One region of the Ureibacillus sp. FSL K6-2830 genome, then DNA from elsewhere that is predicted to be linked to it. Evidence: riboswitches for the same ligand, from Rfam matches in the RefSeq annotation. Region 1 holds a riboswitch; each other region holds the start of a gene.
The links. Region 1 has a riboswitch for thiamine pyrophosphate ahead of thiM (hydroxyethylthiazole kinase). Riboswitches for the same ligand answer to the same signal wherever they lie in the genome.

Region 1 (3,205 bases):
TCGTGTTAATTCGTTTTGATTTTAATTGGAAGGAAGAGCCGTCTTGAAAAAAGACCGTATCAACAGCAGATGGACCTTCAAAATGTCCGCCTTTCATTACTACACAATTAACACCAAGTTGCAAAATCTTTGCTGCTGCTTGTTGAATGTCATCTGCTGTTTCAATTTTCATACCTGTGATTGTCTCAGCTTCTGGAATATTAGGCGTTAATACGGTTGCTATTGGCAATAATTCATTTTTCATCGCTTGTACGGCCTCTTCTTGCAATAACGCTTGCCCACCTTTTGCAATCATCACTGGATCAACGACTATTTGAATATTTTTATCTATTAAATTTTTTGCAATCGTTTTAATAATATCTGCAGAAAATAACATACCTGTTTTTAATGCTTTCACTTCAAAATCTTGTAAAACCGTATTCAATTGTTGTTCCACAAATTCAGCCGTTGCAGGATAAATACCTTCTACGCCTAATGTATTTTGAGCAGTCAATGCGGTAATAACAGATGTACCAAAAACATTTAGCTCCTGAAATGTTTTTAAATCCGCTTGAATGCCAGCTCCCCCGCCGCTATCTGAACCAGCAATTGTCAAGACAATATTCATAGTTATTCACCTCTTGAAATTTGATGTAATCCATTTATTATTTCAACTTGGAAGGAACCAAGGTATTTTTCTTTCGACGCATTTTCAGCGACTTTTTTATAGTCAGCTAATACATTTCGAATATTTTCAAGTTTTCCTCCATCCAACGTTAATGCTGCAGCACAAATAGCACTTAATAAACAACCTGTTCCTGTTACTTGAGTCATTAACTCATGGCCACCACTAACTTGATAGTGTTCTATTCCGTCAGTCACGAAATCTTCTTTTCCAGAAACAGCAATAATTGCACCATACTTTTGAGCAGTTTCCTTAGCAACATTGGTAATATCCATTTCTCCTTGTCCGCTATCAACTCCTTTTGCTTGCCAATTAATTCCTGCAATTGCTGCTAATTCACCAGCATTACATCGGATTAAATCAAATTTAATCTCTTTTAATAAATTTTTTGCAGTTTCTTTACGATATGTTGTAGCCCCCGCTCCGACAGGATCAAGTACGACAGGAATATTTAGTTCATTTGCTTTTTTCCCAGCTAATATCATTGCTTCTACGGAATTTTTATTTAATGTTCCAATATTAATTAATAATCCGTTTGCAATAGCGACCATGTCTTCTACATCCAATGGCTCATCTGACATAACTGGTGAAGCTCCAATTGCAAGCAAACCATTTGCAGTAAAATTCGTTACAACGGTATTTGTAATACAATGAATTAATGGATTTTTTTTTCTTATTTTGATTAAGCTCATATATATCCTCCTATAATTGTAAAAATTTATGTAAAGAAAAAGCTCCTTTGCACGGCGCAAAAGAGCTTTGAAAATAGAACACAATCTTTCATTGCTCCCTACGACAGTGCTAACTGCATCAGGTTCTAAGGGTTAGGTGATATCACCTTCTCAGGCACTTAGGCCACCCCTGCAATTATCATATGAAATAAAAAAACTCTCCAAGTTTGGAGAGCAACAATACACATAATCATCATTCATACGATAAGGTATTTTGCTCCCTACGGCAGTACTAGCTGCATCAGGTTCTAAGGGTTAGGTGATATCACCTTCTCAGGCACTTAGGCCACCCCTGCAAAATTTAATAATTTTTTAGTTGTTATGAAAATTATAACACATTTTCATTTTATTTTTTCAAATAATTTAATAGAATTTAAAAAGATTGCTAGATAAAACAGCTAAATCACTTAAATTCTAGATTGAATGTCACAAGTTTTTCTCGATTAATCTAACTCTATTTTTCCTTCAATTATGGTATTATTCAATGCTTGAGTTGCTAATCGATCGACTTCTTCATTCCCTTTTCGCGAAACTAATTTAAATTCAGATTTGATTCCTAGTTGATTTAATTTTTCATCAATTTTATTCGCCCAATTTGTTAATTCTTTTTCATAAATAGGCCATTCTCCACTCATTTGATTAATAACAACCTGTGAATCACCAATGAATCGAACAGTTTGATGATGAACGCCTATCACTTCTAACTCTAGAATACTTCCGTATAATGCCGCATATTCCGCTTCATTATTAGATCTTAAGCCAAGTTGCATTAAATTTTTTCTAGTTCGATAAGATTTTCCGTTTTGTTCAAAATATATGGCAAATCCTAAACCGGCTTTTTGACTTTCTAAATCATAACCACCATCAAAATACACTGTCACATTGGATGGCTCAGTTTCGATTTCCTTTAAATATTTTTTTATTTCTTTAACAGACCATGTACTGTCATATTGATCAATAAAGGTCATATGTTTTACTTTTCCGGTTTTCTTTAATTCTTCTGCAATCAATAGGGCTTGAACTGGCGGCATTTCATCTGATCGAAAAGTTGTTTCCAATCCTTTATGATGATACGTCCATTCAATGGTTATTTTCATGAATAGAACCTCCCTGTTCCTGTTTCCTTCAACAAATCGATATGTGCATTAATGTAGGCTTTGGTTTTTAATTTTTTTTATGAAATGTAAACGAACATAACGAAACTTCAATCGCTTAATTCGATTATACATGATACGAAAAAATGAGCGGATGTTTGAATAATCTTCAATGAGATCAAGAATGACATGTTCAATCATAATGAAGAACCATAATGTAAGGAAAAGAACAAGGATTACACCATCAAATAATTTTGTGACTATCAAGTAATATGAATAGAAGAAGTATTTAATCGTTATAAAGATGAAGCTAACTGTGATGATAACTATTGGAATATATCGAAACAACAAAGTTTTTTTTGTGAAAACCATAAGGAGAAAACTTACAATACAACAAATCAAGACAAATATTACAGTTAACATATTAATAATCATTCAATTCACCTCACTATGCAACTGGATGAAGGAAATTACCACTTTTTTAGTTATTTTTTTCCTTTAATAACAAAAATATTCAATAACGTGAGGCATTTTTAAAACAGTAATCATAAAACGATTTATGTGCTTAATTAACACAAAAAGGAGCGATACCGCCCCTTATTCTTTAACCATTTAAAAAATTCAAAATAATCAACCTGTAGAATCACTCCCTCACTTTATTACTACAGCTGATTAAAACATGAATGCTCAGAAAGTAGATGAGAAACAAATTGTTC
Region 2 (3,205 bases), 1.3 Mb from region 1:
TGAAACTTCAGGATTTTCTTATCAAATTTCGTTTCTCCGATATTTGGAATATATCCAGCTGTTATTCTCATTGTGCTGTTCCTTTCGCCAATTGAATAAACTCTTCTACCGCTAGCGAGCATCCCCTTACCTCGGCACCTTGAACTCTACCGAACAGATAAAATCCTTCATCAACCGCCATTCCTACATCCTCAGTAGCAACCGCCATTACGGAATTAAAGTTCGCTAAATCATAATGAACTAAAACACCACGTTCTCCTTCTGGAACCTCTTCACCTGTTAACGGATTGATGACTCTCGTACGAATCCAACTAGGTCCAGTTTTTATAGATGGAACGACCTCATTGCCATCATCATAAAATTGCGTGCTTAGCTCTGTTATGCCGTACATATTAATACAATTGCTTCTATCTACACCGAAATATCTTTCAAGCAACTGATAAAATTCATTTAAATCTAATTCCTTTGATTTATTTTTATAACCACCAGTATCAAGAATTTTGCTTCCCTTCGGCAGATTAAACGTTTTTCCTAAACGCTCCAATTCCTCAAACAAATGAACAAAACTGAAACTTGCTCCGAGCAAAGCAAATGGTTCTCCTGTTTTTTCGGCATGTTCCAACTCACTGATGATTTTTTGAATATGTACGCCGTTCTCTTTTAATAAATAGCAGCTGTCCTCTGTGCCAAACTCTTTCATGACAAGAGCTAAATAATGGGCTAAGGATGAGTGCGGCATTTTCTCTTCAGTTGGAAACAAAATTCCCATGCGGATGCGATTTGTTTCTTTCATAAACCGTTCTTTAAAGTTGATAATCATGGAAAGTTCTCTGATTTCGAGAGTGGAATGAAAGTGTTTGCCTTGTTTTCCTTGGGTTGTTCCGCTTGTCATAAAGACTCTAACCGCTGCCTCTGGATCTGAACATGTCAATGGAACCTCTTTAAAGGCACTCATCGGCACATAAGGAATGTCTCGCCAATTTTTCACAAGCCGCGGTGTCTTTCCTTTTTGACGGCAAAATGTTTGAAAGGGAAGATTATGTTTGTATTGATAATTAAAAATACGTAAAGCTAAGTTATTAAACTCTTCTTCTGAAGCTTGATTCTTTTTTATAAATTGAGAAAGTTCCTCTATGATTTCTCGATGCTGCGTCATCGGTTTTCACCCTTTCCAAAATAAAATGCACCCTGCCTAAGCAAAGTGCATAATTCGACTTACTACACTCCCTGCGCTGGCATTATCCAAATCAGGTTCAAACGGTCAACGACGGATTAGTCGTACTCTCAGCCTGCTTCCGCAAGCCCCCGGTTAATATATTCAGTTTCAATATAAAGTCTACTTATTCTTGTGAAAGATTGCAAATTTTTTTGAATTTTCATCCTAAGATTATGTAGATATTCAATTGGTTTTATTTTTTATTGTAAATGCAACAAAAGTTGAGTATAATGAACTAAAAATATTGCATTTACAACAAAATGAGAGGGGTTCATTATGAAAGAAGTTCTTCGTGAAATCGGGATGATAGCACGAGCACTAGATTCAATCAGTAATATCGAGTTTAAAGAATATGACTTAACAAAAGGTCAGTATTTGTACCTTGTACGAATATGTGAGAACCCGGGAATTATTCAAGAAAAGTTGGCTGAAATGATCAAAGTGGATCGGACAACTGCATCACGCGCCATAAAAAAACTAGAAATGAACGGATTTGTTGAAAAGCGAGAGGATCCACAAAATAAAAAAATTAAGAAACTCTATGCGACCGAGAAAGGCAATAATGTTTATCCGTTTTTAATAAGAGAACATGATCATTCTAACGCTGTAGCTTTACAAGGATTATCTGAAGCAGAAGTGGAAACATTATTCAATCTTTTAGAGCGGGTAAGAAAAAATGTTGAAAAAGATTGGGAATACGTTAAGAAGGGAAACAAACGAAATTATTGATATGAGGAGAGATGTTCACTATGACAATTAAAATAAAAACATGTACCCTTGAAGATTTGCACACATTACAAGAAGTGGGCATTGAAACGTTTTATTACACATTTAAAGATCAAAATTCGCCTGAAAATATGAAAGTATATTTAGAAAAGGCATTTAATCTAAAACAATTAGAGAAAGAGCTATCCAATATTCATTCACAATTTTTCTTTGTCTATTACCAAAATGAATTGGCTGGCTACTTAAAAGTCAATAGTGATGATGCTCAGACGGAAAAAATGGGCGATGAATTCCTTGAAATTGAAAGAATTTATATTCGAGAGAAATTTCAGAAGCATGGACTTGGAAAAGCCTTGCTAAATAAAACAATGGAAGTTGCAAAAGAATGGAATAAAAAGAAAATTTGGCTTGGGGTTTGGGAAAAGAACGAAAATGCAATTGGTTTTTATAAGAAAATGGGATTTGTTCAAAAAGGATTTCACTCCTTTTATATGGGGGATGAAGAACAAACGGACTTGATCATGATTAAAACATTGGAAGATTGATTAGCATGTATATACTGAAATATTGGCATATAAATTTCATTTCTTATGATTCTATATTTCATGATTCAGTTAATAAACTTTCGCATTCGTCAAACAAATCATATTTATCATTAGGTTCGAACACATAGACTGTCCCCAATAGTTCCATTTGACAATTTGATTCAGGACCAATATACTGTTTTTGTATTCATCATTAAAGGAGGATTATTAAAAAAGTGACACACTCAATGAGACTACGTTTCCCAACTTTGAACTAATGAATTGAATATGTTCAAAGGCTCTGCTTGTGAACGGCAGAGTAAATGGGAGTAGTCTGTCCTTTTTTAATAATCTTCATTTTTCATTTTTGAACCACATTTTTGTAATATCACTATTTATGGTTGATATTAATTAATGGGTTAATAACGTCATTTCCGAAGGCAGATTATTTCTGCCTTTTTTCTATTATTAAGGAATTTCACTTTCTTTCGATAGATTTGTACTACACCTAAGTACAAGTCCTTTTTTGATGCCTATCTTGTCAATATGTTATTCCAAACGAATGAGGGCGGATCTTCTTCCATTTGCTCTAAATCGCAAGCAGATGCTTGTGATTTTTTTAGAAAGGAAGAAGAATTAATGACTAAAAATCGTAAACATCGAAGAAGTGAACCACCCAATTTTTTAGGACAACATTTAATGCATAATAAGAAATTAATAAATGAAATAGTAGAAATTG
Region 3 (3,205 bases), 2.1 Mb from region 1:
AACGACTATTAAGAGAAATTGTAGATACCTACACAAAATACTTTGAGGTAAACGCTGAAGTCCATAAACTAGAAAACGAATGGCTTAAAGCGACATCTACCTATGAAGAAGTTCAAAATATATATGCTCAGGAAGAGGAAAAATGGTTGAATAATCAAGCGGCCATTCTTGCGAAGAGTCTCCTGCCTGGAATGCCTTGCCCTGTTTGCGGTAGTACGGTACACCGAATCGAACATACAGCATCAACTGAAACCGTTAATCAAACGGAATTGAAAAAACTGAAAGCAACATTAGATGAAGCTCAGCAAAAGAAATTTGCTGTTCAAGGGAAATTAGAATCGAAACGACATCAATTACAAGAAATAGAACAAAAATTAATGCAATATCACGCGCCATTAAAAGAATATCAAAAATATGTTCATCAATTACAAGATATAAATATTGCTATAAAAGAAAAAGAACGTCAAAAAGAAATACTTACATTAAATAAAAAACAAATAAAAATTCTGCAAGATGAAAATGCACAATTAGTTCATTTTCGTAAGGAAATCGAACGTCAGTATCATGAAAAACATGAACAATACACGCAGAATAGTACGATTTTAGAACAACAAAAAAAATTAATACCAGAAGAGATTAAAGACCTTTCCCAATTACAAGTTGCACTTCAACAAGCAATCAGCAATAAGCAACAATTAAAACAATCTTGGGAAACAGCCCAAAAGCAGTATCAGGAAGCTAACAAACAAGTTGTAATGAATGAAGAGGCATTTAAACAAATAACTGAACAAGTGAAACATATTCAAGTAAAATGTCAACAATCAAAGGAAAATTTCCATTCAGCTCTTCTACAAGCAAGGTTTACATCGACGGAAGATTTTCTACTTGCTAGACGTCCAGAACAGGAAATTGAAGCTTTACAAATGCAATATGATAATTATTCAAAGGAGCTTCATTCTTTACAAGTGCAAGTGAAAGAGGAAGCAGAAAAATTAAAAGATAAAGAAAAGGTCGATTTAACAGAAGCTGAAAAAGAATTGGAAGCGTTGCAGTTTAATTATGAAAAAGCATTAGATGAATTAAACTACTCGAAAGCTTGTGAAAAACATTGCATCGACTTTGCAGAGAAGCTTGAAAGACTTGCCAATAATATATTTCAAATGGAAGAAAAATCGAATCAAATCATAGATTTATATAATTTACTTCGTGGACACAACAGCAAAAAAATTTCCTTTGAACGCTATGTACAAATGGGGTATTTAGAGCTCATTACAGAAGCAAGCAATCTTCGTTTGAAAAATTTATCGAACGGTCAATATTATTTGCAAGTTTCTGACCGATTGGAGTCCTACGGTAGGCAAAGTGGATTAGGATTAGATGTATATGATGCATACACTGGACAAGCAAGAGATGTAAAAACTTTATCTGGCGGAGAGAAATTTAATGCTTCGTTAAGTTTAGCACTAGGAATGGCGGATGTGATTCAAAGCTTCCAAGGAAATGTTCAAATCGAAACAATGTTTATTGATGAAGGTTTTGGCTCCCTTGATGAAGAATCGTTGATGAAAGCAATTGATACGCTCATTGAACTACAAAAATCCGGCCGAATGATAGGGGTTATTTCTCATGTGGAGGAATTAAAATCGGCAATGCCTGCTATATTACAAGTAGAAAAATTAAAAGAGGGCTATAGTAAAACATCCATTATATTAAAGTAAATAATGAGGTTGCAATCTTCATATAATTTGATAAAATGACATTATTCCCAATAGAATATAAGATTTGTACCACAAGGGGTGCTGATGAAGTCAGCTGAGAGTGTGCCGGATGCACTAACCCTTAGAACCTGTAAGTTAGTACTTGCGTAGGGATGTGGATAGAAACCGAAACAAAGACGTCTCGGCTCTGTCCGGACGTTTTTTATTTTGTAGTTTTCTATCCTTCTCTCAAGTTCTATAAACGAAGAGAAAGGAGATAATTGAATGAGAAACCAAAAATTATTATGGATGGTTGAAATTGCGATTTTTGCTGCAATTGGTTATGTGTTAGACCAATTGAAATTTTCTATTTGGGCGCAGGGTGGATCCGTTAGTTTAGTAATGCTGCCTATTATTTTAATCGCTATTCGTTGGGGACTATCTGCAGGACTTATGACTGGATTGATTGTAGGATTATTGAACATGACAATTAATCCTTATATTGTCCATTGGGCTCAAGCATTGCTTGATTATGTTTTTGCATTTACTTTCGTAGGATTTGCGGCAATTGTTCGTAAACAAGTGTTAGATGGAGTATCAGAAAATCGTAAAAATAAAATTGCATTATTTGTTATCATCGGAACAATTATTGGCGGTTTGTTGCGCTTTATTTGTCATACACTTGCAGGAGCTATTTTCTTCAAAGAATATGCAGGCGATCAAAATGCCTGGATTTATTCTATCGGGTATAATGGTTCATATATGGTTCCGGCTATTATTTTAACTGCAGTTGCAGCGGTGCTCATCTTTACTGCAAGCCCAAGATTGATAAAAAAAGAAAATTGATTACAATTGTGAATTAAAATAAAAAGCGAATTGGGAGACAATATTGTTTTCCTAATTCGCTTTTTTATGGATAAATTTTTATACGTTTATCTAATTTTACCTACAATCCATTTCCCAAAAGGTAAATACGAAATGCATTTTGAAATGGTAATGGCAACGATTACCGTTGATATCATCATTGCTAAAATTGCTAGATAACCATTGTTGAAAAATGATACAAAGTACTTTGCGGTTAATGATAGTATGTTCCAATGAATTAAATAAATCATAAATGCATACTTGCTAATAATTCGAATAATTTTAAAAGATGGAATCAGTTGTCCATAGGCTAAGATCATGCTTGTTATTCCAACGACAAAAGGAATCAAATCCATCCTTCTAGAATGTATTTCAACCATACCGAATTTATAGCCATACCAAATATAAAGAGCTGATAGTGCCGTGAAAATTACAGTGAAAATGCGATATTTTTTCAATAGTGGCTGAATTTTTTCATAATTTGCACCGATTATGAATGCGATTACAAAATAAACGAACCAAGCTGTTCCATACAATTTTTCATACTTCATATTTTCTTGAAAGAATGGATATGGTAAATCAAAAATTCGATGCTGCAGAAAATACAACAATGCACATAAAGGTAACACGACAAAAGATGGCCA

Region 2: another riboswitch for thiamine pyrophosphate. It lies ahead of NSU17_RS06510 (LuxE/PaaK family acyltransferase); the one in region 1 lies ahead of thiM (hydroxyethylthiazole kinase).
Region 3: another riboswitch for thiamine pyrophosphate. It lies ahead of thiT (energy-coupled thiamine transporter ThiT); the one in region 1 lies ahead of thiM (hydroxyethylthiazole kinase).

The regions. Positions count from the first base shown of each region.
Region 1 is NZ_JBBOQR010000001.1:48,797-52,001, forward strand. Features, by position in the region: gene thiD (bifunctional hydroxymethylpyrimidine kinase/phosphomethylpyrimidine kinase) at 1-607, opposite strand, end outside; gene thiM (hydroxyethylthiazole kinase) at 610-1,356, opposite strand; TPP riboswitch at 1,435-1,537, opposite strand; TPP riboswitch at 1,597-1,699, opposite strand; gene NSU17_RS00240 (reverse transcriptase-like protein) at 1,839-2,492, opposite strand.
Region 2 is NZ_JBBOQR010000001.1:1,318,285-1,321,489, reverse strand. Features, by position in the region: gene NSU17_RS06515 (acyl-CoA reductase) at 1-71, opposite strand, end outside; gene NSU17_RS06510 (LuxE/PaaK family acyltransferase) at 68-1,156, opposite strand; TPP riboswitch at 1,208-1,319, opposite strand; gene NSU17_RS06505 (MarR family winged helix-turn-helix transcriptional regulator) at 1,493-1,945, shown strand; gene NSU17_RS06500 (GNAT family N-acetyltransferase) at 1,966-2,487, shown strand; gene erm (23S ribosomal RNA methyltransferase Erm) at 3,106-3,205, shown strand, end outside.
Region 3 is NZ_JBBOQR010000001.1:2,193,492-2,196,696, forward strand. Features, by position in the region: gene NSU17_RS10755 (SMC family ATPase) at 1-1,718, shown strand, start outside; TPP riboswitch at 1,783-1,888, shown strand; gene thiT (energy-coupled thiamine transporter ThiT) at 1,983-2,543, shown strand; gene NSU17_RS10765 (acyltransferase family protein) at 2,630-3,205, opposite strand, start outside.